Regions from separate parts of the Streptomyces sp. NPDC013157 genome, predicted to be linked through region 2. Evidence: predicted binding sites of a transcription regulator. Region 2 holds the regulator's gene; each other region holds the start of a gene.
The links. Region 2 encodes HrcA, which represses chaperone genes, less so after heat shock. Its sites were predicted from a motif close to TTNGCACTCNGNNNNNCNGAGTGCNAA; they were not measured.

Region 1 (10,036 bases), on a different contig from region 2:
CCGGTCGCCCGGCGGTCCCGGTGGAGCAGCTCGCCGTCCGGGCCGACCAGTGCGGCCTTCATTCCGGTGCCGCCCACGTCCAGGGCGATGACATGTCTCACGGGAACAGTGTGGCCCGTCTACCCGGGAGAGGTCTAGTCCACTTGCGTGGTGTAGACCTTATGGGTCCACATATTGAACGGCGAGACAGTTAGACAGGGGCAGTACACGTGCGGCGGCGTAGGGCAGGAATGATCGCGGTGGTGTCCGCAACGGGCATGACGGCGGTCCTCGGTGGGTGCGGGACGACGGGCTCCTCGGACGTCACCCTCAGACTCGTCGCCGCCGACTACGGGGACTCCGCCGCCAACAGCTCCCAGAAGTACTGGGACAAGCTGGCCGCGGCGTACGAGGCGCAGCACTCCGACGTGAAGGTCGACGTCACCGTCTACTCGTGGAACGACGTGGACCGCAAGGTCAAGGACATGGTCGCCGCCGGCAAGGCCCCCGACCTGGCGCAGATCGGCGCGTACGCCGACTACGCGGCCGCCGGCAAGCTGTACGAGGCCGGTGACCTGCTCTCCATCCCGGTCCAGGCCGACTTCCCCTCCCAGCTCGCCGAGGCGGGCCAGTGGAACCACGCGCAGTACGGCATACCCTTCGCCGCCTCCACGCGCGTCCTCTTCTACAACAAGACCCTCTTCTCCCAGGCCGGCATCACCACCGCGCCCACCACCTGGGACGAGCTCGAGGCCGACGCGAAGGCGCTCAAGGCGGACGGTGTGAAGTACCCGTACGCGCTGCCGCTCGGCCCCGAGGAGGCGCAGGCGGAGACCATGCAGTGGCTGCTCAGCGGCGGCAGCGGCTACACCGACGACACCGGCACGTACACGATCGACTCCTCGCAGAACATCGACACCCTCACCTGGCTCAAGGACGAGCTGGTCGGCAAGGGCCTGACCGGCCCGGTGGCCCCCGGCAAGCTGAACCGCGCGGCCGCGTTCACCGCCTTCGCCGACGGCCAGGTCGGCATGCTCAACGGCCACCCCACGCTGATCAAGCAGGCCGAGAAGAAGGGCGTGAAGTTCGGCGCGGTCCCGATGCCGGCCCGCGCCGGCCAGAGCACCAGAACCGCGTCCATGGGCGTCGCCGACTGGATGGCGGCGTTCAAGCAGAACGGCCACGCCAAACAGATCGGCGACTTCCTGAACTACGTCTACAGCGAGAAGAACGTCCTCGCCTTCTCCCGCGAGTACGGCCTGCTGCCCGTCACCACCTCCGCGTCCCAGGCGATGACGGACTCCACGCGGGCCGAGGACAAGCAGCTGCGGCCCTTCCTGGAGCAGCTGCCCACCTCGGAGCTCTACCCCGCGGGCAAGACCTCCTGGGCCGCGATCAGCGCCGACATCAAGAAGCAGATCGGTACGGCGGTGAGCCCGACCGGCGACCCGACCGGCGTCCTCACCCGGATCCAGGCCGAGGCGGCGACGGCCGACAGCCGTACGAGCGGGACCGGCTGAGCGTTACCGTTCTCGGCATGGACCGGCAAGAACTGGGCGTGCGCGAGCAGGCCATCCTCGCCCTCGAACGCCGGGGCTTTGCCAGCCCCGGCGCGAAGGAACGCGCGATACGCGAGGAACTGGACCTGGCTCCGGTGCGCTACTACCAGCTCCTGAACGCCCTGCTGGACGACGAGCGGGCGCTGGCCCATGACCCGGTGACGGTGAACCGGCTGCGGCGGGTCCGGGAGGCGCGCCGCTCGGAACGCTGAACCGGGGCGTTCTCGCCCCCGCCGCCCCTACCCGTCCCGTCCCCAGGGGGCTGCGCCCCCTTCGACCCCCGTCGGCCGTCTGCATCTGCCCGCCGGTGGGGGCTGGTGGCGTGGTTCCTACCCCCCGCGCCCCTGAAGGGGCGCTGCTGCTGACGGGGTGGTCGGATAGTGTCGGCTCATGGGAACCCACATCACGGAACCCCTCCCGACGCCGCGGACCCCGGCCGGGCGTGACGGCCTTGCTGCGCTTGTCTCGCGGCCCGGCTCCGCCCTGGTCGGTCTCGACTTCGACGGCACCCTCGCGCCGATCGTCGCCGACCCCGAGCAGGCGCGGGCCCACCCGGATGCCGTACCGGTGCTGGCCGCGCTCGCGCCGAAGGTGGCCGCCGTCGCCGTCGTCACCGGCCGCCCGGCCGAGGTGGCCGTCCGCTACGGCGGCTTCGCGGGCGTGCCCGGTCTGGAACACCTCGTCGTCCTCGGGCACTACGGCGCCGAACGCTGGGACGCGGCGACCGGCGAACTCACCGCACCGCCCCCGCACCCCGGCATCGCCGCCGTCCGCGCCGGACTCCCCGCCCTCCTCGACCGCGCGGGTGCCTCGCAGGGCACCTGGATCGAGGAGAAGGGCCGGGCGATCGCGGTCCACACCCGCCGCGCCCCGGACCCCCGGGCCACCTTCGAAACCCTCCGCGCCCCCCTCACCGACCTGGCCACCCAGCACGCCCTGATCGTCGAACCGGGCCGCCTCGTCCTGGAACTCCGTCCCCCGGGCATGGACAAGGGCGTGGCCCTGCGCGAGTACGCACGGCACATCAACGCCGGCGCGATCCTCTACGTCGGCGACGACCTGGGCGACATCCCCGCCTTCGCCGCCGTGGAGAAACTCCGCGAGGAGGGCGTCCCCGGCCTCCTGGTGTGCAGCGGCAGCACAGAGGTGACAGAGCTTGCAGACAGGGCGGACGTGGTGGTGGACGGTCCGGAGGGAGTCGTACGACTGCTGAGAAGCCTGGCCGCTCTGAGCGCTTCATGACTTGTAGCGCCCCGTACCAAAGCGCCCCGTAGGGGCGCTGGGGGTACCCCCGGCCGAAGGCTGGGGGAGGAACTGCGCGACCAGCCCCCACCGGCCCGCAGATCCGTCGCTACCGAACCGACCCGCCCAACGCCTCAAGCTGCTCAAGAAACCACCGCGCCGGCGGCAACGCCGTAGCGGCCTCGGCCAGCCTCTTGCACCGCTCCGCCCGCTCCTCCACCGGCATGGCCAACGCCAGTGCCAACGCGTCGGCCGTCCCCCCGATGTCGTACGGGTTCACGACCACCGCGTCCTCGCCCAGCTCCTCGTACGCCCCGGCCTCCCGCGACAGCACGAGCACACACCCCTCGTCCGACACCACGGGAATCTCCTTGGCGACCAGGTTCATCCCGTCCCGGATGGGGTTGACGAGCGCCACGTCGGCCAGCCGGTACGCCGCCAGCGACCGTGCGAAGTCGTCCTTGACGTGCAGGACCACCGGCGTCCAACCGGGCGTCCCGTAAGCGGCGTTGATCTCGTCCGCGACCCGCTGCACCTCCGCCGTGTAGTCCCGGTAGACGGCGAGGTCCTGCCGCGACGGGTACGCGAACGCGACGTGCACCACCCGCTCCCGCCACTCGGGACGGTCGTCGAGCAGCTGCCGGTACGCCAGCAGCCCCCGCACGATGTTCTTCGACAGTTCCGTCCGGTCGACCCGGACGATCGTCTTCCGCCCTTCCCCGATCTCCTCCCGAAGAGCGGCCATCCGCTCGCCGACGTCCGGCTCGTGCGACCGCTTCCGCAGGAAGTCCGCGTCGGCACCCAGCCCGTGCACCCCGATCCGGGTCCCGCCGGACGACGGATCGGCGGCCGGGATCCCCGGCCCCAGCACCGCATGACAGCAGTCGACGAACGCGTCCGCCCACCGCCGCGTCAGGAACGCCGCGTGATCGGCGCCCAGGATCCCGCTCAGCAGCTCCGCCGCGATGTCGTCGGGCAGGAGCCGGAAGTAGTCCGGCGGTGCCCAGGGGGTGTGGGAGAAGTGGCCGATGCGCAGGTCGGGGCGGAGCCGGCGGAGCGTCCGCGGGGCCAGCGCCAGGTGGTAGTCCTGGATGACCACCACCGCCCCCTGGCCCGCCTCCTGCGCCAGCGCTTGCGCGAAGGCGCGGTTGTAGGCCTGGTACGAACCCCACTGCCGCCGGAACTCCGCGTCGAAGACCGGCTCCAGCGGGGTCTGGTAGAGCATGTGGTGGACGAACCAGAGGACCGAGTTCGCGATGCCGTTGTACGCGTCGGCGAAGACGTCCGCGTCGATGTCGAGCATCCGGACCTGCTGCCCGCCGGTCTCCCCGGCCGGCAGCCTGCCGCCCTCGGCCCGCCGCACCGCCTCCCGGTCACCGTCGCCCAGTGCCGCGCACACCCACACCGCGTTCGCGTCCGGCCCGATGGCCGACAGCCCTGAGACCAGCCCGCCGCCGCCCCGTTTGGCGTGCAGCGAACCGTCTTCGCGCAGCTCGTACGAGACCGGGCCGCGGTTCGAGGCGACCAGCACCTCGGCACCGCCGGTGGAAGCCATGGGGGAAGCCATACGCCACAACCTAGCCCGGCCCGTAAACGCTCAAACGTACGGCCGCGCCCGACGCGCCGCCGTATACGGCCGTACGGCGAAGTCACGCCACCTTGCGCTCGGCGTACTCCGTGATCTCCACCATCGGCGGCCGTTCCTCCGTGTCCACCGAGTACGTGCGCGGTTCGAAGCCGTCCTCGCCCCGTTCGAACTGGGTGAGGGAGGGGCGGATCAGGTGGCCGCGGGCCAGCCGGAGCTGGGCCGTGCGGTAGATCGCGGCGGACATCCGGCCGAGGGCCTGGCCGTCCTGGTGGCGGTGCTTGCGGACGCCGACGTCGACCTGGGCGAGGGCGTCGAGGCCGACCAGGTGCAGGGCGTCGACCAGCATGCCGAGCTCCACGCCGTAGCCGACCGGGAAGGGGAGCTGCTCCAGCAGCGAGCGGCGGGCCGCGTACTCGCCGCCGAGCGGCTGGACGAAGCCGGCCAGCTGGGGCCAGTGCATGTTCAGCAGCGGACGGGCCATCAGCTCGGTGACCCGGCCGCCCTGTCCGGCGGCGCCGCCGAGCGGGCGGTCGTACATCGCCTTGACCAGGTCGACGTCCGGGTCGGTGAGGAGCGGGCCGACGATGCCGGTGACGAAGTCGGAGGAGAACTCCCGCAGGTCGGCGTCGACGAAGCAGACGATGTCCCCGGTGGTGACCAGGAGGGAGCGCCAGAGGACCTCGCCCTTGCCGGGTACGGCGGGGATGCGGGGCAGGATCGCGTCGCGGTGCACGACGCGGGCGCCGGCCGCCGCGGCGACGGCCGCCGTGCGGTCGGTGGAGCCGGAGTCGACGACCACGATCTCGTCGACGAGCGGCACCTGCTGCATGAGGTCGTGGCGGATGATCGCGACGATGTCGCCGACGGTCTCCTCCTCGTTGAGCGCGGGCAGCACGACGCTGACCGTCTGCCCGGAGGACCGTTTGGCGGCCATGATCCGGTGCAGCGGACGATCGGATACGGACCAGGAGCGGGTGGCCAGCCAGCGCTCGACTTCTTCCAGCACGGTCAGCGGCTCCTCACTGTCACGGCCACACGACGACGTGTGATCCATCTCGCGTTACGGACGACTCTCTCAACTGTCCTGGCCTTCGGTTACAGTCTTGAACAACGCCGATGACCATCGCATGTCCTGGGGTCACCCGGCGTCGACAACCGCATACCGCTCATCCAGAGGGGCAGAGGGATACGGCCCGTTGAAGCCCCGGCAACCCTCCAGTCGGTTCTCGTAGATCGCCGATCAGTGTCGATCGTCCGCGAGGCTCCCGGCTAGGGAAGGTGCCAAATCCGTCTCACGGCGAGATGCGTCGTGAGGAAGATGAGGAGAAAGGGCCTCGCCTCACATGGCTGTGCAGACTGTTGCAAGCACCACGGATTCCACCGTCGACCTCGGCCCCGCCGCAGCCCTCAGCTGCCGCGAGTGCGGTCACCGCGTGCCGCTCGGCCCGGTGTTCGCCTGCGAGGAGTGTTTCGGCCCGCTGGAGATCGCGTACGACTTCTCGGCGTACGACACCGAGGAGCTGCGGAAGCGGATCGAAGCGGGTCCCGCGAACATCTGGCGCTACGCGCCACTGCTGCCCGTCCCCGCGGACGTGGCGACCAAGCCGAACATCAACCCCGGCTGGACCAAGCTCGTCAAGGCCGACAACCTGGCCCGTGAGCTCGGGGTGACCGGCGGGCTGTACGTGAAGGACGACTCCGGCAACCCGACGCACTCCTTCAAGGACCGCGTCGTCGCCCAGGCCGTCGAGGCCGCCCGCGCCTTCGGCTACACCACCCTCTCCTGCTCCTCCACCGGCAACCTGGCCGGCGCGGTCGGCGCCGCCGCCGCCCGGGCCGGCTTCCGCTCCTGCGTGTTCATCCCGCACGACCTGGAGCAGGGCAAGGTCGTCATGGCCGCGATCTACGGCGGCGAGCTCGTCGGCATCGAGGGCAACTACGACGACGTGAACCGTTTCTGCTCCGAGCTGATCGGCGACTCGGCCGGCGAGGGCTGGGGCTTCGTCAACGTCAACCTGCGGCCGTACTACGCGGAGGGCTCCAAGACCCTGGCGTACGAGATCTGCGAGCAGCTCGGCTGGGAGATCCCGGACCAGCTGGTCATCCCGATCGCCTCCGGCTCGCAGCTCACGAAGATCGACAAGGGTCTGCAGGAGCTGATCAAGCTCGGGCTCGTCGAGGACAAGCCGTACAAGATCTTCGGTGCCCAGGCCGAGGGGTGCTCGCCGGTGTCGGTGGCCTACAAGGAGGGCCACGATGTGGTCCGCCCGCAGAAGCCGAACACCATCGCCAAGTCCCTCGCCATCGGCAACCCGGCCGACGGGCCGTACGTCCTCGACATCGCGCGGCGCACCGGCGGCGCGGTGGAGGACGTCACCGACGAGCAGGTCGTCGACGCCATCAAGCTGCTCGCGCGGACCGAGGGAATCTTTGCGGAAACCGCCGGCGGGGTGACGGTTGGAGTCACCAAAAAGCTCATTGAGAATGGGTTGATTGATCCGGCGAAGTCGGTCGTTGTACTCAACACTGGTGATGGGCTGAAGACGCTGGACGCAGTGGCGGGGACTGGACTCACCGCGACCATTCGCCCGAATCTGGAGTCTTTCCGCGAGGCCGGGCTCGCCTGAGTCCCCCGAGAAATAGGGCGTTGCCCAGACCGGAGGTAAAAACGTGAGCGTCACCGTTCGCATCCCCACCATCCTGCGCACCTACACCGGTGGTCAGGCCGAAGTCGCCGCCGAGGGCGCCACTCTCGGCGAGGTCATCTCGGACCTGGAGAAGAACCACACCGGGATCTCCGCGCGGGTTCTCGACGACCAGGGCAAGCTGCGCCGGTTCGTCAACGTGTACGTCAATGACGACGACGTCCGCTTCGAGCAGGGCCTGGAGACCGCCACCCCGGACGGGGCCGGCGTCTCCATCATCCCGGCCGTCGCGGGCGGCTGACCTGCCGACCTGCTTGACAGGCTGATCGAATGACCGAACATTACCTTCGGTAACGCCGATCACCGACTGTTCATCTGATTGCCCCCTCCGTGAGAGAAGCGGAGGGGGCAATTCTGTGTGGTTGAGCGCGGTAGAGTTGGGGAACACGGTCCCGATCTCCAGGTCGGGAGCCCCGTATTCGATACCGCGAGCCCGACAAGAAGTAGCCAAAGTGTGCGGGTTATATGCGGCTTTTGTGGCCTTTATGGGGTCCGACTTGCCCTGAATTCGGCCGAATTCTTGCTACATTCCGGACCCCTTCCGTCCAGAATTCTCGTCCGATTGACCTGTTGCAGACGGCAGTTGGACAGATACATTCAGCCGCGGTCGACGCGTTCCGGCGCACGCCCCCAACCAATGGGGGGTGAGGTCTGACCCGGATCCGCGAAGTGTGGATCTGTGCAAGGGCCAGTAATAGGGGAGTTAGGCATGGCTCAGGGCACCGTCAAGTGGTTCAACGCGGAGAAGGGGTACGGCTTCATCGCGGTCGACGGTGGTGCGGATGTTTTCGTCCACTACAGCGCGATTCAGATGGACGGCTACCGCACCCTGGAAGAGGGTCAGCGGGTCGATTTCGAGATCTCGCAGGGCCAGAAGGGGCCGCAGGCGGACATGGTCCGGCTGGCGACCGGCTGAAGCACGCGCCGACTGACAGCGACGTTCTTCTGTACTTCTTCGAAGGGCTCGTGCCTCCCGGGGCACGGGCCCTTCGGCATGCCCGGCGCATGCCCGGGGGCCTGACTCCGGGGGCCGATCCCCGGGAGGCGCTTGCACTCGGCATGGGCGAGTGCTAATCATTGGCGTTAGCACTCTGAAGGTGAGAGTGACAACGAAGGACCGGGTCGGTGAGGCCCGCAGGCCGGGTGGGGCAAGGAACCCACGGGTCGGCGAGCCGTCCGTCGCGGGCGCGGGCGCGGTCCGAAGACTCACCCCCAGTCCTGGAGGGACCACTTCACATGGCCAAGATCATCGCGTTCGACGAGGAGGCGCGGCGCGGCCTTGAGCGCGGTATGAACCAGCTCGCCGACGCCGTCAAGGTCACCCTCGGCCCCAAGGGCCGCAACGTCGTCCTTGAGAAGAAGTGGGGCGCCCCCACGATCACCAACGATGGTGTGTCCATCGCCAAGGAGATCGAGCTGGAGGACCCGTACGAGAAGATCGGCGCCGAGCTGGTCAAGGAAGTCGCCAAGAAGACGGACGACGTCGCCGGTGACGGTACGACCACCGCGACCGTTCTCGCCCAGGCCCTGGTCCGCGAGGGCCTGCGCAACGTGGCCGCCGGCGCCAACCCGATGGCCCTGAAGCGCGGTATCGAGAAGGCCGTCGAGGCGGTCTCCGGTGCGCTGCTCGAGCAGGCGAAGGACGTCGAGACCAAGGAGCAGATCGCCTCCACGGCCTCCATCTCCGCCGCCGACACCCAGATCGGCGAGCTCATCGCCGAGGCCATGGACAAGGTCGGCAAGGAAGGCGTCATCACCGTCGAGGAGTCCCAGACCTTCGGTCTGGAGCTGGAGCTCACCGAGGGTATGCGCTTCGACAAGGGCTACATCTCGGCGTACTTCGCCACCGACATGGAGCGTATGGAGGCGTCCCTCGACGACCCGTACATCCTGATCGCCAACTCGAAGATCGGCTCCGTCAAGGACCTGCTCCCGCTCCTGGAGAAGGTCATGCAGTCGGGCAAGCCGCTGCTGATCATCGCCGAGGACGTCGAGGGCGAGGCCCTGTCGACCCTGGTCGTCAACAAGATCCGCGGCACCTTCAAGTCCGTCGCCGTCAAGGCCCCGGGCTTCGGCGACCGCCGCAAGGCGATGCTGAACGACATCGCCATCCTCACCGGTGGCGAGGTCATCTCCGAGGAGGTCGGTCTCAAGCTGGAGAACACGACCCTCGACCTGCTGGGCCGCGCCCGCAAGGTGGTCATCACCAAGGACGAGACCACCATCGTCGACGGCGCCGGCTCCACCGAGCAGGTCCAGGGCCGGGTCAACCAGATCCGCGCCGAGATCGAGCAGTCCGACTCGGACTACGACCGCGAGAAGCTCCAGGAGCGCCTGGCGAAGCTCGCCGGTGGCGTCGCCGTCATCAAGGCCGGTGCCGCGACCGAGGTCGAGCTCAAGGAGCGCAAGCACCGTATCGAGGACGCCGTTCGCAACGCGAAGGCGGCCGTCGAGGAGGGCATCGTCGCCGGTGGTGGCGTGGCCCTGCTGCAGGCCTCCCAGGTCTTCGAGAAGCTGGAGCTGGAGGGTGACGAGGCGACCGGCGCGCAGGCCGTGAAGCTCGCCCTCGAGGCCCCGCTGAAGCAGATCGCCGTCAACGCCGGCCTCGAGGGCGGCGTCGTGGTGGAGAAGGTCCGCAACCTCACCCCGGGTCACGGCCTCAACGCCGCGACCGGCGAGTACGTCGACCTGGTCGCCGAGGGCATCATCGACCCGGCGAAGGTGACCCGCTCTGCCCTGCAGAACGCCGCCTCCATCGCCGCGCTGTTCCTCACCACCGAGGCCGTCATCGCCGACAAGCCGGAGAAGGCCGCCGCGGCCGCTCCGGGCGGCATGCCGGGCGGTGACATGGACTTCTGAGCCTGAGGCTCGGATGTTCTGACGCAGCACCGAGGGCGGCACTTCCTGTTCGACAGGGGGTGCCGCCCTTCGCTGTGCCCGGCGGGCTTCGGCCGTTGTGCCGG
Region 2 (10,036 bases):
AGGTCACCCGTGCCGGTGCACCGTCCCTCAGGTGCGCAGCAGCAGCCACTCCTGCAGTTCCACCAGGTTGCCCTCGGGGTCCTTGAGATGGGCGACCCGCATGCGTTCCGTCATCTCCGCCGGCCCGTGCAGGAGGACCGCCCCCCGTCCGACGATCTGCTCGCAGTAGGTGTCGAGGTCGTCGACGCGCAGCACCACCAGCGAGCGGTGCCCGGTCGCCGCGTCCCCCAGCTCGTCCAGTATCGCGGCCATCATCGCCCGGTCCTGCAGGGCGATCCCCGCCGATCCGGCGTGCGGGCTGAACTTCTCGTACGGCCCCTCGCTCGCCCCGGACTGCGGCTTCAGTCCGAGCACTTCGGCGTAGAAGCGGTAGCAGGCGGCGAAGTCGGTGACCAGGAGCCGGACTTGGGCGAGTTCCACGGCGTGTTCCCCAGGGTGTGGTGCGGTCGGTTCAGGACCACCGGCCGGTGCGGCCCAGCAGCAGGGCCGTGGCCGCCGTCCCGGCGGTCGACGTGCGCATCACGGTAGGCCCCAGGGTGTACGTCTTCGCACCCGCCTCCTCGAACAGCGCCACCTCGTCCCGCGCGACGCCCCCCTCGGGCCCGACGACCAGCACGATCTCGCCGTCGGCGGGCAGTTCGGCCGCGGCGAGCGGCTCGCTGCCGTGCCCGAAGTCGGAATGCAGCACGGCGGCGAGGTCGGCCTTGGCCAGAAGTGCCGCGACCTGCCTGGTCGTCGCCGCGTCCGCGACCTCCGGGAACCGCACCCGGCGGGACTGCTTGCCGGCCTCGCGGGCGGTGGCCCGCCACTTCGCCAGCGACTTGAGACCCCGTTCGCCCTTCCACTGGGTGATGCAGCGGGCGGCCTGCCAGGGCACGATCGCGTCGACGCCTACCTCGGTCATGGTCTCCACGGCGACCTCGCCGCGGTCGCCCTTGGGGAGAGCCTGGACGACGGTGATGCGCGGAGCCGGCTCCGGCTCCTCCGAGACCGACGCCAGGTGGACGACCAGCCGGTCCTTGCCCTCGGCGGCCACCACGTCGCAGACCGCGTAGCGGCCGGCGCCGTCGGTGAGGACGACCTCCTCGCCGGGCTGGAGCCGCTTCACGGAGACCGCGTGCCGTCCCTCGGGCCCGTCGAGGACGTACTGTCCGCCGGCGTCCGTACGGAAGTGCTCGACGACGAAGACGGGGGCGGTCATCGCTTCTCCCCCTCCTTGGTGGACAACGCTGTCGACGCGGCGGCGAGTTCGGCCGCGAGGGTCTCCACCAGCTGTCCGGCGGGCAGCTCGCGGGCCATCCGGTGCCCCTGCCCGGCCCACAGGGCCATGCCCTGCGCGTCCCCGGACCGGGCGGCGGCCTTGCGCAGCGGGGAGGTGAGGTGGTGGACCTCCGGGTAGGCGGCGGGCGCGTACGGGCCGTGCTCGCGCATGAACCGGTTGACCAGGCCGCGGGCGGGCCGCCCGGAGAACGCCCGGGTCAGCGCGGTCCGCGTGAAGAGCGGGTCGGTGAGCGCCTGCTTGTGCAGGCCGGCGGCGCCGGACTCCGGGGTGGCGAGGAAGGCCGTCCCCAGCTGGGCGGCGCTCGCCCCCGCCGCCAGTACGGCCGCGATCTGGCCGCCGCGCATGATCCCGCCCGCGGCGACGACCGGGATGCCCACGGTCTCGCGCACCTGGGCGACCAGCGACAGCAGCCCGATGCCGGACCCGTCGTTCTCCGGCAGGTCCCGGTGGGTGCCCTGGTGTCCGCCGGCCTCCACGCCCTGGGCGATCACCGCGTCCGCCCCGGCCCGCTCCACGGCGAGGGCCTCCTCGGCGGTGGTGGCGGTGACCAGCGTGACCGTCCCGGCCCGCCGCAGCGAGTCCAGCACCTCCCGCGTCGGCACGCCGAAGTGGAAGGAGACGGCGGCGACCGGGTTGTCCAGCAGCACGGCCAGCTTGGCCTCGTACCCGTCGTCCCGGCCGCTGTCCGGGTCGCCGAGCTCGGTCTCGTACCAGGCGGCCTCACCGGCCAGCTGATGCGCGTAGACCTCCACGGCACCGGACTCGCCGTACTCGGGCTGCGGCATGAAGACGTTCACACCGAAGGGACGGCCGGTCAGCCCCCGCAGCTGCTTGATCTCCTGATACATCCCGTCGGCGGTCTTGTACCCGGCGGCGAGGAACCCCAGCCCGCCCGCCTCGGACACGGCGGCGGCAAGCTGCGGGACGGAGACCCCGCCTGCCATGGGGGCCTGCACGATCGGAAGAGGGAAGAGATCGGTCAGTGCGGAGGACATGACGGCATGTTGTCACGTCCTCCGAACAAGACCGAATCGGGCCGCCCCTTTGGCACATGCCACAAATCTCCCCCCACCGACCCGACCGGTCCAGGGCGAGCAACCCCACCCCTCGACCACCCGAACCTGGCGAGCAACCCCACCCCTCGACCGACCGAGCCGGGCGAGCAACCCCACCCCTCGACCGACCGAGCCGAGGGGCGACCGCACCTGTTGACGGACCGAGTCGGGTGGTGGGTGGGCATAGGTCCCGGGGGTCCAGGGGGCGGAGCCCCCTGGCGGGGTCGAAGGGGCGGAGCCCCTTCACGGCACCCCGTCAACGCCCGTTGAACGCGTCCTTCAGCCGGCTGAACAGCCCTTGCTGACCGGGCTGGAACTGCCCCTGCGGCCGCTCCTCCCCGCGCAGCTTCGCCAGCTCCCGCAGCAACCGCTCCTGCTCGGGATCGAGCTTGGTCGGCGTCGTCACCTCGACGTGGACGATGAGATCACCGCGCCCCCCGCCCCGCAGATGCGTGACCCCACGCCCGTGCAGCGGAATCGACTGCCCGGACTGCGTGCCCGGCCGGATGTCGACCTCCTCCAGCCCGTCCAGCGTCTCCAACGGCACCTTCGTACCGAGCGACGCCGCCGTCATCGGAATCGTCACCGTGCAGTGCAGGTCGTCCCCGCGCCGCTGGAACGTGGAGTGCGGCAGCTCGTGGATCTCGACGTACAGGTCACCGGCGGGACCGCCACCCGGCCCGACCTCACCCTCACCGGCCAGCTGGATCCGCGTGCCGTTGTCGACACCGGCCGGGATCTTCACGGTCAGCGTCCGCCGCGACCGCACCCGCCCGTCACCCGCGCACTCCGGGCACGGCGTCGGCACGACCGTCCCGAAGCCCTGGCACTGCGGGCAGGGCCGCGAGGTCATGACCTGGCCCAGGAACGACCGCGTCACCTGCGAGACCTCACCACGGCCCCGGCACATGTCACACGTCTGGGCGGAGGTGCCCGGCGCCGCGCCCTCACCGTTGCAGGTGTTGCAGACGATCGCCGTGTCGACCTGGATGTCCTTGGTCGTGCCGAAGGCCGCCTCGTCGAGCTCGACCTCGATCCGGATCATCGCGTCCTGGCCGCGCCGCGTACGCGACCGCGGCCCGCGCTGGGACGCCGTACCGAAGAACGCGTCCATGATGTCCGAGAAGTTCCCGAACCCGCCGGCCCCGAAGCCGCCCGCGCTCGCGCCGCCGCTCTGCGAGAGCGGATCCCCGCCGAGGTCGTAGACCTGCTTCTTCTGCGGGTCGGAGAGCACCTCGTAAGCGGCGTTGATCTCCTTGAACCGCTCCTGGGTCTTCGGATCCGGGTTGACGTCCGGGTGCAGCTCGCGCGCGAGCCGACGGAAGGCCTTCTTGATCTCTTCCTGCGACGCGTCGCGGCGCACGCCGAGAACGGCGTAGTAGTCCGTGGCCACTTACGACTCCGCCAGGATCTGTCCGACGTACCGTGCCACCGCTCGTACCGCTCCCATCGTTCCCGGGTAATCCATGCGGGTCGGTCCGACCACGCCGAGTTTGGCGACTGCCTCGCCGCCCGAACCGTAGCCGACCGACACCACGGACGTGGAGTTGAGTCCCTCGTAGGCGTTCTCGTGACCGATGCGTACGGTCATGCCCGAATCCCCTGCCTCGCCCATGAGCTTGAGGAGCACGACATGCTCCTCCAGCGCCTCCAGGACGGGCCGGATCATGAGGGGAAAGTCATGTCCGAAGCGGGTGAGATTGGCGGTGCCGCCGATCACCAGCCGCTCCTCGTTCTCCTCGACGAGCGTCTCCAGCAGGGTGGAGAGCACCGCCGAGACCGTGCCGCGGTCCTCGGCCTCGAACGCTTCCGGCAGGTCCTCCACCAGCCGGGGCACGTCCGAGAACCGGCGCCCCGCGACCCGGCTGTTCAGCCGCGCCCGCAGGTCCGCCACAGACGTTTCCCCGAAGGGCGCCGGGCAGTCGACCATCCGCTGCTCGACCCGCCCGGTGTCGGTGATCAGCACCAGCATCAGCCGGGCCGGCGCGAGGGAGAGCAGTTCCACGTGCCGCACGGTCGACCGCGTCAGCGACGGATACTGCACGACCGCCACCTGCCGGGTCAGCTGGGCCAGCAGCCGAACGGTCCGCGCCACCACGTCGTCGAGGTCTACGGCGCCGTCGAGGAAGTTCTGGATGGCCCGCCGCTCGGGCGCGCTCATCGGCTTGACGCCGGCCAGCTTGTCCACGAACAGCCGGTACCCCTTGTCGGTGGGGATCCGCCCCGCGCTGGTGTGCGGCTGGGCGATGAACCCCTCGTCCTCCAGGGCGGCCATGTCGTTGCGCACGGTTGCCGGGGAGACCCCGAGGTTGTGCCGTTCGGTCAGCGCCTTCGATCCGACCGGTTCCTCGGTGCCGACATAGTCCTGGACGATGGCGCGCAACACCTGAAGCCTGCGTTCACTCAGCATCCGGCGCCACACCTCCAGAAAGTCGTCACCGCGGCCTTTCGGTCCCTTCGGGCCTTTCGTCTGGCACTCTGCGAACGCGAGTGCCAGCATCCCCGGCCCAGTGTACGGCCGTGGGGTACTGACTGGGCAAGGTCGGTCAGGACCCACGGCCTTCTACGGCTAGCGTCGCGGCATGACGGTGACTTGGGAAGAGCTGGGCTGGGAGCGGGTGGCCGAAGGGGTCGGCCGGTGCCGGCTGCCGGGCTGGGACTGCACGGCGGGTCTGGTCCTGGGCGCGGGCACGGCCCTGATGGTGGACGCCGGGTCGAGCCTGGCGGAGGGCGCGCGGTTGCGTACGGAGGCGCAGGCGCTGGCCGACCGCCGTGTGACCCATCTCGCGCTCACCCATCCCCACTTCGACCACGTCTTCGGCGCGGCCGCCTTCGCGGGTGCGGACCTGTACGCGGCGGTGGGCACGGAGGCCGTCCTCGCGTACCACCGCGAGGAACTCCGCCTGGACGCGATCCGCAACGGCCTGCCGGCCGCGGAGGCCGAGGAGGCGGCCGACGCCCTCCCGCTCCCGCGCCATCTGGTCTCCGGCGAGTGGACCCTCGACCTGGGCGACGGCCGCCAGGCCCTGCTGGCCAACGTGGGCCCCGGCCACACCCCCCACGACCTCGCCGTCCTGGTCCCCGGCGACCCGGAGGTGGTGTTCTGCGGCGACCTGGTGGAGGAGTCCGGCGATCCGCAGGCCGGCCCCGACGCCGTACCGTCCCGCTGGCCCGCGGCCCTGGACCGCCTCCTCTCGCTCGGTGGTGATCGCGCCCTGTACGTCCCCGGTCACGGAGCGGTCGTCGACGCGGCGTTCGTACGGGCCCAGCGCGACGCCCTGGCCGCCCGTTTCGGCGTGTCGTAGGCGCACCCGTTCGGCTTCTCCTATCGTCATCCGAATGCGCCAGTACTCCGCCGACCTGACCCCGCCCTGGAAGAAGCCGAAGCCGGTGCCCGAGGTGGCCGCCGAACCCGGTCTGGTGGTCGAGGAGCCGGGTACCGGTTTCTGCGGCGCGGTGATCCGCTGCGAGGCGGGCACGGTCACCCTGGAGGACCGCTTCGGCAAGCACCGCGTCTTCCCGCTGGAGCCGCGCGGCTTCCTCCTGGAGGGCCGGGTCGTCACCCTCGTACGCCCCACGTCAGGGGGGCCGGTACGTCCCTCCCGTACCGCATCCGGCTCGGTCGCCGTCCCCGGCGCACGCGCGCGTGTCGCCCGTGCGGGCCGCATCTACGTGGAGGGCCGCCACGACGCGGAACTGGTCGAGAAGGTCTGGGGCGACGACCTGCGCATCGAGGGCGTGGTCGTGGAGTACCTGGAGGGCGTCGACGACCTTCCCGCCATCGTCGCCGAGTTCGCCCCCGGTCCCGACGCCCGCCTCGGCGTCCTCGTCGACCACCTGCTCCCCGGCACCAAGGAGTGGCGCATCGCGCAGTCGGTCACCAGCGACCACGCCCTGGTCGTCGGCCACCCGTACATCGACATCTGGGAGGCGGTGAAGCCGTCGTCCCTGGGCATCGGCTCCTGGCCCCGCGTCCCGCACGGCCAGGACTGGAAGACGGGCGTCTGCCGGGCGCTGGGCTGGCCCACGGACAGCACGGGCGCGGTGTGGCAGGCGATCCTCGCGCGCGTGGGCTCCTACAAGGACCTGGAGCCGGAGCTGCTGGGCCGGGTGGAGGAACTGATCGACTTCGTCACGGGCAGCGGTGGGGCCTGACCGTGATCAGTCCACCAGATCACGCACCACCGCATCCGCCAGCAACCGCCCCCGCAGCGTCAGCACGGCCCGCCCCCCGTCATACGGACCCTCCTCCAGCAAGCCCTCCCCCAGCGCCCGCCGCGCGGCCTTCAGCCCCTCCTCCTTCAGCAGCGCCAACGGCAACCCTTCCCGCAGCCGCAGCTCCAGCAGGATCCGCTCCACCCGCCGGTCCTCGTCCGACAGGACCTCCCGCCCGGCGCCCGGCGACCGCCCCGACGCCAGCGCCGCCGCGTACGCCCCCGGGTGCTTGACGTTCCACCACCGCACGCCCCCCACGTGCGAGTGCGCCCCCGGTCCGGCGCCCCACCAGTCGGCGCCCCGCCAGTACAGCTCGTTGTGCAGGCAGCGGCCCGCCTCCGAGGTGGCCCAGTTGGACACCTCGTACCAGTCGAAGCCCGCCTCCGACAGCACCGAGTCGGCGATCAGGTACCGGTCGGCGTGGACGTCGTCGTCGGTCATCGGCACCTCGCCCCGGCGGATCCGGCGGGCCAGCTGGGTGCCCTCCTCGACGATCAGCGCGTACGCCGAGACGTGGTCGGGCCCGGCGCCGATCGCCGCGTCCAGCGAGGCCCGCCAGTCGTCGTCGGACTCGCCCGGGGTGCCGTAGATCAGGTCGAGGTTGACGTGCTCGAAGCCGGCCGCGCGGGCCTCCGCGACGCACGCCTCGGGCCGCCCGGGGGTGTGGGTGCGGTCGAGGACCCGCAGGACGTGCTGCCGTGCGCTCTGCATGCCGAAGGAGATCCGGTTGAAACCGCCCTCGCGCAGGGCCGACAGGTAGGCGGGGCCGACGGACTCCGGGTTCGCCTCCGTCGTGACCTCCGCGTCCGCCGCGAGCCCGAACTCGTCCCGGATCGCGCCCAGCATCCGTACGAGATCGGCGGCGGCCAGCAGGGTCGGCGTACCACCGCCGACGAACACGGTCCGCACCTCGCGCGGATCGTCGCCGAGGACCTTCCTGGCCAGCCTGACTTCGTCGATCAGGGTGTCCGCGTAGTTGTCGCGGGAGGCGAGGACACCGCCCGTGCCGCGCAGCTCGGTCGCCGTGTACGTGTTGAAGTCGCAGTAGCCGCAGCGGGTCGCGCAGTAGGGGACGTGCAGGTAGAACCCGAGGGGGCGGGCGGCGGCACCGGCGAGCGCGGAAGCGGGGAGCGCGCCGTCGTCGGGGACGGGCTCGCCGTCGGGGAGTGCGGAAGGCATGTCCTCCATTGTCCCGTACGGATGTCCCGTACGGCTGTCCCGTGCGACAGTCCCGTACGGCTGTCCCGTGCGACAGTCCCGTACGGCTGTCCCGTGCGACAGTCCCGTACGGCTGTCCCGTGCGACGCGGGTCACTCCGCCTGGAGGACGAGCAGCGCCAGGTCGTCCTCCGGCTGTCCACCGCCGAACTCGTGGACGAGCCGTCTGATGCGTTCGGCGATCAGGTCGGCGTTCAGCCCCGCGCAGCCGGCCAGCGCCCGCGCGAGCCCGTCGCCGTCGTCGAACTGGCGGCTGCCGGAGCGCCGCTCGGTGACCCCGTCGGTCACGCACAGCAGGCTGTCGCCGGGCGCGAGCTCGATGGTCTCGCTGGTGTAGGTCTCGTCCTCGACGACCCCGAGCAGGGTCTGCGGGCGGGCGGCGGTGCGGACCTCGCCGTCGGGGCCGAGGAGCAGCGGCAGCGGGTGCCCGGCGGAGGCGAGGGTGCAGCGGATGCCGCCGCCGTCGAGGGGGGTGAGTTCGCCGTAGAGGAGAGAGAGGAAACGGGTCTGCGGGCCGTCGCCGGGCGGCAGGGCGCGGCCGCCGGCGGCGACCAGGGCGCGGGCGGCGGCGTCGGCGGCCTCGGTGGCGTCGTCGAGGAGGAGCTGGTTGAGGCGGTCGAGGACGTCGGCGACCCGGTAGCCCTCGCGGGCGAGGAGCCGCAGCCAGGGCCGGGCGAGGCCGATGACGACGGCGGCCTCGGGGCCCTTGCCCTGGACGTCGCCGACGGCGAAGCACCAGCGGCCGTCGCCGGCCGGGAAGAGGTCGTAGAAGTCGCCGCTGGGACCGCCCTTGTCGCAGGGTTCGTAGACGAGCGCGCTGCGCACGCCCGGGATCTCGGCGACCGCGCCGGGCAGCAGACCGCGCTGCAGGACGGCGCTGATGGTGGCCTGGCGGGCGTACTGGCGGGCCGCGCCGATGGCGAGGGCGACCCGGCGGCCGAAGTCCTCCACGAGGCCGGTGATCTCGTCGGGGATGCCGTCCGGGCCGGACCGCCCGATGACGAGCGTACCGAGCGGGCGGCCACCCGCGATCAGCCGGTAGGCGAGCGCCGAGCCGTGCACGCCCTGCGGGCCGAGCGCCGCGCCGGGCCAGGGATACGGCTCCGGCCCGGACCGTAAGCCGCTGCTCGGGCACGGCGGGTCCTTCTCCAGGGCGTGGCGCAGCTCCTCGATGCGGTTCTCGCTGCCGTGCCAGACCCGGGCCAGCCGCGGGCCGCCCGCACCGCCCGCACCGCCGGGGTCGCCCCAGCCCCCGCCGCGTACGGTCGCCTCGTCCTCCAGCCACACCGCGCACCAGTCGGCGAGCCTGGGCACGATCAGCTGGCCGGTGAGCGCGGCCACCAGATTCTCGTCGAGCTGGCCGGCCAGCAGGTCGGAGGCCTCGGCGAGGAAGGACAGCGCGCCCCGGTTGAGCCAGTCCCGGTCGCGCTCGGGGCGGTGGGAGCATCCTCCTTCGCGCTCCGCCGCGACCGCGACCGCGGCCGCGTGCGCGTGCGCGTGCGGGGGCGGAGGCGGTTCGGGGGCGAGGATCTCGGCGACCTTCAGCTGCTGCTCGTCGGGGAGCGTGCCGCCGCGGCCGGTCAGCCGCGCCCACACCGACTTGGCGCCGGTGCGGTACGTCACCCCCCAGGACTCGGCGAGCGAGGCGACCAGGCGCAGCCCGCGCCCGAACTCCGGTGTCTCGTACGGCGTCTCGCCCGGGTGGTCGCGGGGCGCGCGGGAGGGATGGTGGTCGGTGACCTCGACGACGAACGCCGTCTCCTCCCGCTCCTCCAGCCACCAGTCGACCTCGAGGTCCGTACCGGCGTGCACGACGGCGTTGGTGACGAGTTCGCTGACGACGACCATGGCGTCCTCGGCGACCCGCTGCTGCTCCGGGCGGAGGAGCCCGCACTCGGTCCATTCGTCGAAGGAGGCGCGCACCAGGGCGCGGGCGGAACCGGGCGCGAGGGGGCCTCCGGGCAGGCTCGCGCGCCCCTGCGCACGCGGGCCCGCGGTGTCGTGCGCGGGCGCCGCGTCGTGCGCAGGCGCCTCACGGACCCGGGAGACGGTCTCCCGTTGCGTGGGTATGGCCCCCATGTCCAGCTCCCCGAGCAGTTCGGACGAATACATCCCGATCGATGCGGACAGAGTGACAGACTGACTGCGCCCATAAGCACCGAGTTACCGAAGTGGGCCGCCATGAGTGAGAACAGTGCTACGCGTGTGCTCGAAGACGGACAGAAACCGGAACAACTCCGAGCATCCGCACTGCGCCCTCTGCTCGC
Region 3 (10,036 bases), on a different contig from region 2:
GCCGGGTGGCCACGGCCAGCTCGTCGGCGGGCGCGGTGCCGCGCACCTCGTCGAGGAGGGCGTGGCCCTCGGGGGTGAGGAGGGGGGAGAGGAGGTCGTTCACCGGGTCATTGTCGGCCAGTCGGTGGATGGTTCGCCTCCGGCCGCGGTGTCTGCCGGGGTTCCGGGGAGAGGGCTGGAAAGATCCGAGGCCATGCGAGCAGTCGTACAAAATGACAAAAATAGGGTGGTTTTGGCCATGGCCGCCCTCGCCGCCGTGGCGGCCGTCACCGTCGTCTCCGGCTGCGCCGGACCGGAGGACGAGGCCGGGGTCCGTCCCGCCGCGGGCCAGCAGGCCCATCGGGCCGCCGCCGCCCCCGACGACCACGCCGCCCTGGTCGCCGCCGCCCGGCGCTGGGGGCTGGACGCGGTCCCGCTGCGGCCCCCGGCCCCGCCGAAGTACAAGCCGAGGATCACCGCTCGCGACGGCTTCGAGGTGGACGGCCAGGTGGAGGACGACCTGCCCCCGGTCTTCACCACCGTCCCCACCAGGAAGAAGGTCGTCTTCCTCACCGTCGACGACGGCTCCGAGAAGGACCCGGACTTCCTGCGGATGATGAGCGAGCTGCGGATCCCCTACACCGCGTTCCTCAGCAACTACCTGGTCAAGGACGACTACGGCTACTTCCGCCGGATGCAGGCCGAGGGCCACACCCTCAACAACCACACCCTCACCCATCCCTACATGCCCGGTCTGACCTACGAGGAGCAGAAGCACGAGATCTGCGGCATGCAGGACATCATGAAGCGGCAGTTCGGCAAGGCGCCGACGGTCTTCCGGCCGCCCTACGGCAACTACAACGGCGACACCCTGCGCGCCGCCAAGGCCTGCGGCATCAAGTACGCGCCGATCTGGGACGAGGAGGTGTTCGTCGACCACTGGGAGTACCGCGAGTGGGACCGCGGACTGCACCCCGGTGACATCGTCCTCACGCACTTCCGGGGCCGGAACGACTGGGACGGCACCATGGTCGACGACATGCGCCGCTTCCTGAACAAGGTCACCCGCGACGGCTACGCGGTGGCGCGCCTGGAGGACTACCTGTGAGCCGACCGAGGGCGACGGCCGCCGTCCTGGCCGCCGCCCTCCTCCTGTCGGCCTGCGCGCCGTCCGTCGACCCCATCGAACGGCTCGGCAGGAAGGCCGCCGACCGGGTGCACCCGCACGGCCCGTCGGGCGAGCCGCCGTACCGCCGCTGGGGCTTGACCGCGCCCCTCTCCCCGGCCCCACGCCCGCCGCTCCACCCGCTGTCCCTCCGCACCACCCGCCCCCCGGTCGTCGACCACATCCCCACCTCCGACCGGGTGGTCTTCCTGACCTACGACGACGGCGCCGAGAAGGACCCCCGCTTCGTCGACATGGTCCGCGAACTGCGGCTGCCGGTGAGCATGTTCCTCACGGACAGCGTGGTCGGCCCCGGCTACGGCCACTTCGCCCGCCTGCAGTCGGTCGGCGCGAGCGTCCAGAACCACACCCTCGACCACCCGGCCATGCCCGGCCTGCCGTACGCCGGCCAGCACGCCGAGATCTGCGGCCAGCAGGAGAAGCTGAAGTCCCGGTTCGGCATCCGCCCCCGCCTCTTCCGCCCGCCCTACGGCATCTACGACACCACCACCCTGCGCGCGGCGGCGGACTGCGGGGTCACTGCGGTGGTCCTGTGGCGGGCGGCGATGACCCCCGACGGCATCACCTACCGCACCGGCGACAAGCAGCTCCGCCCCGGCGACATCATCCTGGTCGGCCCCGACGAGGCCCTCGGCCCGACCCTCAGGAGCCGCACCGCCCGCCTCCTGCGCCGCGTCCAGGCGGCCGGCCTGACGGTGGGCCGGCTGGAGGACTATCTGTAGTCCTACCTCCGGGCTTGGCCGCACATCCCGCCGGTCGGGTGTCTGACGACGGCGCTCGGCCACAAAATCCAGCCCGTCCGGCGTTTGGGGACGAGGCCGAAGGCCGACAGGCGGGGGTCTGGGGGCGCCAGCCCCCAGGGACGGTCACCGCAACACCGCGCAACCCGGTTTTTTCGGCGCCGCGCCGCAGGCAATTGGCACTCCGCTTGACCGAGTGCTAATCGCGGTCATAGTCTCGGCTCTGGCACTCGGCAGATGAGAGTGCCAACAACGCGACGGGCAGGTCCGGCACCCGCGACGACGGATCCACCTGGTCGCCACCTCAGACAGTTAACCCCGTGAGATCTCCGAAGGGGGAGGTCGGATCGTGACGACCGCCAGCTCCAAGGTTGCCATCAAGCCGCTTGAGGACCGCATCGTGGTCCAGCCGCTCGACGCCGAGCAGACCACGGCCTCCGGCCTGGTCATCCCGGACACCGCGAAGGAGAAGCCCCAGGAGGGCGCCGTCCTCGCCGTGGGCCCGGGCCGTTTCGAGAACGGCGAGCGCCTGCCGCTCGACGTCAAGGTCGGCGACGTCGTGCTCTACAGCAAGTACGGCGGCACCGAGGTGAAGTACAACGGCGACGAGTACCTCGTCCTCTCGGCTCGCGACGTGCTCGCGATCATCGAGAAGTAAGCCTGCGACTTACACCTCAAGCACTCCGCTTGAAGCTGCGCCCCTGGCCCCCGCGATCCTCCAAGAAGCCGGGCGCCAGGGGCGCAGTCTTGTTCACCCCAGATTTCCGAGAGGGCATCCGCTGCCATGGCGAAGATCCTGAAGTTCGACGAGGACGCCCGTCGCGCCCTTGAGCGCGGCGTCAACAAGCTTGCCGACACGGTGAAGGTGACGATCGGCCCCAAGGGCCGCAACGTCGTCATCGACAAGAAGTTCGGCGCCCCCACCATCACCAACGACGGTGTCACGATCGCCCGCGAGGTCGAGATCGAGGACCCGTACGAGAACCTCGGCGCGCAGCTGGTGAAGGAGGTGGCGACCAAGACCAACGACATCGCGGGTGACGGTACGACCACCGCCACCGTGCTGGCCCAGGCGCTCGTCCGCGAGGGCCTGAAGAACGTCGCCGCCGGTGCCTCCCCGGCCGCCCTGAAGAAGGGCATCGACGCCGCGGTCGCCGCCGTCTCCGAGGACCTGCTCGCGTCGGCCCGCCCGATCGACGAGAAGTCCGACATCGCCGCCGTCGCCGCGCTGTCCGCCCAGGACCAGCAGGTCGGCGAGCTCATCGCCGAGGCGATGGACAAGGTCGGCAAGGACGGTGTCATCACCGTCGAGGAGTCCAACACCTTCGGTCTGGAGCTGGACTTCACCGAGGGCATGGCCTTCGACAAGGGCTACCTGTCGCCGTACTTCGTGACGGACCAGGAGCGCATGGAGGCCGTCCTGGAGGACCCCTACATCCTCATCAACCAGGGCAAGGTCTCCTCCATCGCGGACCTGCTGCCGCTGCTCGAGAAGATCATCCAGTCCAACGCCTCGAAGCCGCTGCTGATCATCGCCGAGGACGTCGACGGCGAGGCCCTGTCGACCCTGGTCGTCAACAAGATCCGCGGCACCTTCAACGCGGTCGCGGTCAAGGCCCCCGGCTTCGGCGACCGCCGCAAGGCGATGCTGGAGGACCTGGCGATCCTCACCGGCGCCACGGTCGTCTCCGAGGAGGTCGGCCTCAAGCTCGACCAGGTCGGCCTGGACGTGCTCGGCTCCGCCCGCCGTGTCACCGTCACCAAGGACGACACCACGGTCGTCGACGGCGCCGGTGACTCCGGTGCCGTGACCGGCCGCGTCGCCCAGATCAAGGCCGAGATCGAGAACACCGACTCCGACTGGGACCGCGAGAAGCTCCAGGAGCGCCTCGCGAAGCTGGCCGGCGGCGTGTGCGTGATCAAGGTCGGCGCCGCCACCGAGGTGGAGCTGAAGGAGAAGAAGCACCGTCTGGAGGACGCCATCTCCGCGACCCGCGCCGCGGTCGAGGAGGGCATCGTCTCCGGTGGTGGCTCCGCGCTCGTCCACGCCGTGAAGGTCCTCGAGGACAACCTCGGCAAGACCGGCGACGAGGCCACCGGTGTCTCCGTGGTCCGCAAGGCCGCCGTCGAGCCGCTGCGCTGGATCGCCGAGAACGCCGGCCTGGAGGGCTACGTCATCGTCTCCAAGGTCGCCGAGCTGGAGAAGGGCAACGGCTACAACGCCGCCACCGGCGAGTACGGCGACCTGGTCAAGGCCGGCGTCATCGACCCGGTCAAGGTCACCCGCTCCGCCCTGGAGAACGCCGCCTCCATCGCCTCCCTGCTCCTGACGACCGAGACCCTCGTCGTCGAGAAGAAGGAAGAGGAAGAGGCCGCCGCCGCAGGCCACTCGCACGGCCACTCGCACTGAGGCGACAGTCTCTGAGCTGAGGAAGCCCCCGCTCCCGGTCGTCCGCCGGGAACGGGGGCTTCGCCCCTCGCGGGTACTTCGATGGTCGGCCTACTTCGCCAGTGCGTCCAGCGCACCCAGCTGTGCCAGCAGCCCCATCCGGTCGTACTGCAGCCAGCCCTCGGCCATCTTCCCGTTCGCGTCGAAGCGGTGGATCGTGGTCCCGGCCATGGTGACCTGCCGGCCGGTGTTCGGGATCCCCATGAACGGCCCCTGGTGCACGCCCGTCCAGAGCCACCTGGTGCACACCCGGTCGCCCTGGGCGATCTGGTCCTCGACGCGGAACGTGAAGTCGAAGGCCCCCCGCCACATCTCCAGCTTGCGCCGCATCGCGTCCATGCCGATGGTGTCCTGTCCCTCGACCGGATCGTGGTCGTGGTAGTCCTCGGCGAGCAGGCCGTCCAGCGGAGCCAGCGGGCCGGCCGCCGCGATCGTCTCGAAGAACCGCCGCGCGGTGCCGGCGTACAGCCCCTCGTCGCGCACCACGTCCAGATCGGTGAACGTCGGCGTCCCCTCGCACAGCGCCAGCAGCTCGTGGAAGACCTTGTCGGTCTCCGGCAGCCGTGAGTTCCGCATCGCCTCCTCGTACGACGGGAACTCCACGATCTCCACGACGTGCTCCGCGTCGCTGCGGTCCTTGCCGACCAGCGTGTGCGTCGCCGTCCGCTTCCCCTTGGTCTGCTCGACCCACCTGTCCATCAGCCGGTCCATCTCGTCGAACCGCCTGGTCCTGCACTCGATGAGCTGCACGAACGTCATGAAACCGCCTCCGGCCCCCCTGCGGGCGCGACCGAACTACACCATCGTCTCACCGGCCCCGTTCCGGTGGGTCCCGGTGCGCCCTGGTGCAGCCCGGCCGGCTCCCTACTGCGGCCCGTACTTGCGGCCCGTCTTCGAGCTGATGCCGCCCACCAGCCCGCGCGGCGCCATCTTCGCCAGGCCCGTCAGCACCTTGTAGCGGGGATCCGGGACCGACAGCGTCTTCCCGCGCGCGAGGTCGGCCAGCGCCGCCGCGACCAGCTTGTCGGCGTCCAGCCACATCCAGCCCGGGATGTTGTCCGTGCCCATCCCGGCCCGCTGGTGGAACTCCGTACGGACGAACCCCGGCGCCAGCGCCATCAGCCGCACCCCGGTGCCCGCGAGGTCGCGCGCGGCGCCCTGGGTGAACTGCACGACCCACGCCTTGGAGGCGCCGTACGTCCCGCGCGGCACGAAGGCCGCCACCGAGGCCACGTTGACGACACCGCCGCGGCCGCGCTCGCGCATCGCCTCGGCCGCCGCCGAGGTCAGCCGCAGCACCGCCTCGCAGTGCACCTTGAGCATGCGCAGCTCGTCGGCCATCGAGACGTCCAGATAACGGCCCTTGTTGCCGAAGCCGGCGTTGTTGACCAGCAGGTCGACCGGGTTCTTGCGGTCCCCGAGCCGGGCGGCCACCGACTCGATGCCGGCGTCCTCGGCGAGGTCGGCGGTGAGCACCTCCGCCTCGATGCCGTGCCGGTCGTGCAGCTCGGTCGCCTGCTCGCGCAGCCGCTTGGTGTCCCGCGCCACCAGGACGAGGTTGTGCCCGTCAGCCGCCAGCCGCCGCGCGAACGCGGCACCGATCCCCGCGGTCGATCCCGTAATCAGAGCCGTTGTCATGGACCAAGGGTAGTTACCCGGACTGACGGCGTCCGCTGTGCGCACCGGCTCTCCCTAACGGTGAAGTGCCGGTGAACGGCCTGCGCGTGACAGCCGTTCAGCCGCTCTGCGCCGCCACGTACTTCCGGGCCTGCGCCAGCGCCTCCGGGTGCAGCGCCGCGCCCGCCGCGAGCAGCCGGGGCAGCAGCTCCCGCTCGGTGGTGGTCGCGCGGAACTCCATCGCCGCCGTCACCCCGTGCTCCGGCAGGTGGATGATCTCGATGGGGTCGCCGGACCGGATCTCACCCGGTTCGATCACCCGGAGGTAGGCACCGGTGGCACCCTTCCGCGTGAATCTCTTCACCCATCCCCGCTCGCCCAGATGGCCCTGAAAAGTACGGCACGGGATGCGCCCCGAGGTGACCTCCAGTACAACCCCGGAGCCGATCCGCCAGCGCTCGCCGATCAGCGCCTCCGACACGTTCAGCCCGTTTGTCGTGAGGTTCTCACCGAAACAGCCGTTCGGCAGCGGCCGGCCGAGCTCCTTCTCCCAGTGGTCGAGGTCCTCGCGCGCGTACGCGTAGACCGCCTGGTCGTCGCCGCCGTGGTGGCGCAGCTCGCACACCGCGTCCCCGGCCAGCCCGCTGCCCGCGGTCCCCTTGGGCCCGGGCGCCGCCACCCGCACCGGCCCGTCCACCGGCCGCTTGTCGATACCGGTCACGCCGTCGACCTGGTCCGTGTGCGGCGACGGCGTCGGACGGCCGAGGTTCACCGAGAGAAGCTCCATGCTCCGACGGTACGGGAGCATCCTCAAAGCGTCGACGCGTTTTCGGGCGCCCTGTCCAAGCCCGTCTTATGCTCAAGAGATGATCGAGGCACGTCATCTCCGCGTCCTGCGCGCCGTCGCCACCACCGGGTCCTTCTCGGCGGCGGGGCGCGAACTGGGCTGCACCCAGCCCGCCGTCAGCCAGCAGATGAAGGCCCTGGAGACCTCCGTGGGCACCCCGCTGCTGGTCCGCAACGGCCGCGAGATGCGCCTGACCCAGGCCGGCGAGGCCCTGGTCCGGCACGCCTCCGGGATCCTCGCCGGGCTCACCGCCGCCGAGGAGGAGGTCGCCGCGATCGCCGGGCTGCGCGCGGGCCGGGTGCGCCTGGTCTCCTTCCCGAGCGGCAGCTCCACGCTGGTCCCGACGGCACTCGCCGCCCTGCGCGCCGCCCACCCCGGCACCCGCGTCTCCCTGGAGGAGGCCGAGCCGCCGAAGTCCGTGGAGCTGCTGCGCGCGGGTGACTGCGACATCGCGCTGGCCTTCCGCTACGAAGGTGCCGCGGACGCCGAGGAGTGGGACGACCTGGTGGTACGGCCGCTGCTCACGGACCGGCTCGTCGGCCTGGTGCCGGAGCGGCACCGGCTGGCCCGGGCGGAGTCGGTCGCCCTCGGGGAACTCGCAGACGAGCCCTGGATCGCGGGCTGCCCGCGCTGCCGGGGGCAGCTCGTCCAGGCGTGCGAGAGTGCGGGCTTCACGCCCCGCATCGACTTCGCCACCGACGACTACCCGGCCGTGGTCGGCCTGGTCGGGGCGGGGCTGGGCGTCGCCGTACTGCCGCGGCTGGCGGTCGAGTCGGTACGGCCGAGAGGCGTCCGCACGGTGGTCCTCGAGCCCGCGGTGCGGCGGGAGATCGTCGCCCTCACCCTGGCCGACCTGGCGCAGGTGCCGGCGGTGGCGGCGACGTTGGAAGAGCTGGGCCGGGCGGCCCGGCGGGCGTAGCGGCTCACAGGCCGTCGGGGGCGCAGGCGCGGCCCGGCGAGGGCACCCACGTGCGCGTGCCCGGTCGTCGGCAGGTGCTCAACGAATTGTCAACAGATTGCAGAAACGTTCTTTCATGTGTCGGAGGCGGAGCTTCTCAGGTGTCGGAGGCGGCGCCGCCGCTGGTCGTCGACGCCGACACCAGCCTGTTGCGCGCCCGCCCCATGAGCTCTTCACGCTCGTCCTCGGTCAGGCCGCCCCACACGCCGTACGGCTCGCGGACCGCCAGCGCGTGCGCCGCGCACTCTGCGCGGACCGGGCACCTCATGCACACCTCCTTGGCCGAGTTCTCACGGGCACTCCGAGCCGCCCCGCGCTCGCCCTCGGGATGGAAGAAGAGCGAGCTGTCGACCCCACGGCAGGCAGCCAGGAGCTGCCAGTCCCACAGGTCCGCGTTCGGTCCGGGAAGGCGGGAGAAATCTGCCATTACGTGACCCCTTGTAGCCGTTCTGGGCGGATACGGTGCCAATAACCGTATATCTCCGGTCTAGAGAGATGAAAATATGACTCATTGGCAATCTAGCCCCAGACACCGTGAAACGGGAAGAAAAAGGTCTAAATGGGGCATTGGTTGTGATGAAAAGTTGAGGGTCTGACGTCCATGTCTGCACCGTGTCCGCACCCTCACGTAGAGTGCCGAAGACGGCATGCAGCCCCGTAACTCTTTCGAGTGACCGTCGTTGAGAGTGCGGTGGCGGTTGAAGCAACAAGCGCTCGGGCAGGCGTCCGAGACGTTCGACCGCACAGGTGACGATTCCGTACCAGCCTGGAGGCTCAAGGTGACGCGCATCAGCTGCGGAGGGCGGTCATGACATCCGTCCTCGTCTGCGACGACTCCCCGCTTGCCCGAGAGGCGCTGCGCCGCGCGGTGGCGACCGTGCCCGGCGTCGAGCGTGTGACGACGGCGGCCAACGGCGAGGAAGTCCTCCGCCGCTGGGGCGCCGACCGATCCGACCTGATCCTGATGGACGTGCGCATGCCCGGACTGGGCGGCGTCGAGACCGTGCGCCGGCTGCTGTCCGCCGACCCCGGCGCGCGCATCATCATGCTCACGGTCGCCGAGGACCTGGACGGCGTGGCCCTGGCCGTCGCCGCCGGCGCCCGCGGGTACCTGCACAAGGACGCCTCGCGCGCCGAACTGCGGGCAACCGTGACCCAGGCCCTCGCCGACCCGACCTGGCGGCTGGCCCCGCGCCGCCTCCGCTCGGCCGAGATGGGCGCCGCGCCCACCCTCACCGCGCGCGAGATCCAGGTCCTGGAGGGTATGAGCCACGGCCGTTCCAACGCCGAGATCGGCCGCGAGCTGTTCCTCTCCGAGGACACGGTGAAGACCCACGCCCGCCGGCTGTTCAAGAAGCTCGGAGCGTCCGACCGCGCCCACGCGGTGGCCCTCGGCTTCCGCTGGGGACTGGTTCGCTGACACGGCGGTGAGCTGCACCGCAGCGGAGAAGCGGACCGACCGGACGCCCCCGCCTACCCCAGGGCGGGCGGGGTCCACAAGACGGAGCGCCGGAGGCGCGCTGCTCGTTTCGGCGCGGATGCCGCATCCTTGAGGTGTGGAGTCTCTCGGGGACGAGTCGTTCGAGCGGAAGGGGAGGGCGCAGGAGATGAGTTCCGGCGCACCTGCTCATAACGCTTCGGTGCACAACGAAGGACGCGATGCCACGCCGCCGACGGCAGCAGGGCACCATGGACCGATGCGCGACGACGAGGCGGTCACCGCCGTAGGGACGATCGGCGCTCTCGTCCATCGCGCCGTAGACGGGGACGAGCAGGCCACGCACGACCTGCTCGCCCATGTCCACCCCCTCGCGCTGCGCTACTGCCGCACCCGCCTGTCCCGCCTCCCGGGCGACGCCCGCCACTTCGTCGAGGACCTCGCCCAGGAAGTCTGCGTGGCGGTCCTGCTGGCCCTGCCCCGCTACCGCGACACCGGCCGCCCGTTCGAGGCCTTCGTCTTCGCGATCGCCTCCCACAAGGTCGCCGACCTGCAGCGCGCCGCCATGCGCCACCCGGGCTCCACGGCCGTCCCCTCGGACGAGATGCCGGAACGGCCCGACGACTCCCTCGGTCCCGAGGAGCGCGCGCTGCTCAGCAGCGACGCCGAGTGGGCCAAGAAACTCCTGGCCAACCTCCCGGAGAACCAGCGCGAGCTGCTGCTGCTCCGCATCGCCGTGGGGCTCACGGCCGAGGAGACCGGCCAGATGTTGGGAATGTCACCGGGCGCGGTGCGCGTCGCCCAGCACCGGGCCCTGAGCCG

Region 1: a site for HrcA is predicted at 8,121-8,147, ahead of groL (chaperonin GroEL). Genes of this name have one in related genera too.
Region 3: a site for HrcA is predicted at 2,082-2,108, ahead of groES (co-chaperone GroES). Genes of this name have one in related genera too.

The regions. Positions count from the first base shown of each region.
Region 1 covers NZ_JBIBAK010000009.1:224,856-234,891, reverse strand. The annotation lists gene ACFY6U_RS26645 (ROK family protein) at 1-101, opposite strand, end outside; gene ACFY6U_RS26640 (extracellular solute-binding protein) at 231-1,499, shown strand; gene ACFY6U_RS26635 (DUF3263 domain-containing protein) at 1,517-1,750, shown strand; gene otsB (trehalose-phosphatase) at 1,929-2,780, shown strand; gene ACFY6U_RS26625 (trehalose-6-phosphate synthase) at 2,890-4,335, opposite strand; gene ACFY6U_RS26620 (glucosyl-3-phosphoglycerate synthase) at 4,430-5,374, opposite strand; SAM riboswitch class I at 5,532-5,693, shown strand; gene thrC (threonine synthase) at 5,712-6,995, shown strand; gene ACFY6U_RS26610 (ubiquitin-like small modifier protein 1) at 7,039-7,314, shown strand; gene ACFY6U_RS26605 (cold-shock protein) at 7,783-7,989, shown strand; gene groL (chaperonin GroEL) at 8,310-9,932, shown strand.
Region 2 covers NZ_JBIBAK010000006.1:328,526-338,561, reverse strand. The annotation lists gene ACFY6U_RS20860 (VOC family protein) at 28-420, opposite strand; gene ACFY6U_RS20855 (16S rRNA (uracil(1498)-N(3))-methyltransferase) at 452-1,201, opposite strand; gene ACFY6U_RS20850 (nitronate monooxygenase) at 1,198-2,277, opposite strand; gene dnaJ (molecular chaperone DnaJ) at 2,594-3,730, opposite strand; gene hrcA (heat-inducible transcriptional repressor HrcA) at 3,731-4,747, opposite strand; gene ACFY6U_RS20835 (MBL fold metallo-hydrolase) at 4,920-5,642, shown strand; gene ACFY6U_RS20830 (DUF3097 domain-containing protein) at 5,677-6,492, shown strand; gene hemW (radical SAM family heme chaperone HemW) at 6,499-7,731, opposite strand; gene ACFY6U_RS20820 (SpoIIE family protein phosphatase) at 7,863-9,848, opposite strand.
Region 3 covers NZ_JBIBAK010000013.1:36,921-46,956, forward strand. The annotation lists gene ACFY6U_RS32915 (methyltransferase domain-containing protein) at 1-103, opposite strand, end outside; gene ACFY6U_RS32920 (polysaccharide deacetylase family protein) at 194-1,087, shown strand; gene ACFY6U_RS32925 (polysaccharide deacetylase family protein) at 1,084-1,887, shown strand; gene groES (co-chaperone GroES) at 2,255-2,563, shown strand; gene groL (chaperonin GroEL) at 2,690-4,315, shown strand; gene ACFY6U_RS32940 (ester cyclase) at 4,406-5,113, opposite strand; gene ACFY6U_RS32945 (SDR family NAD(P)-dependent oxidoreductase) at 5,219-5,992, opposite strand; gene ACFY6U_RS32950 (MOSC domain-containing protein) at 6,090-6,758, opposite strand; gene ACFY6U_RS32955 (LysR family transcriptional regulator) at 6,838-7,737, shown strand; gene ACFY6U_RS32960 (WhiB family transcriptional regulator) at 7,874-8,203, opposite strand; gene ACFY6U_RS32965 (response regulator transcription factor) at 8,585-9,196, shown strand; gene ACFY6U_RS32970 (sigma-70 family RNA polymerase sigma factor) at 9,474-10,036, shown strand, end outside.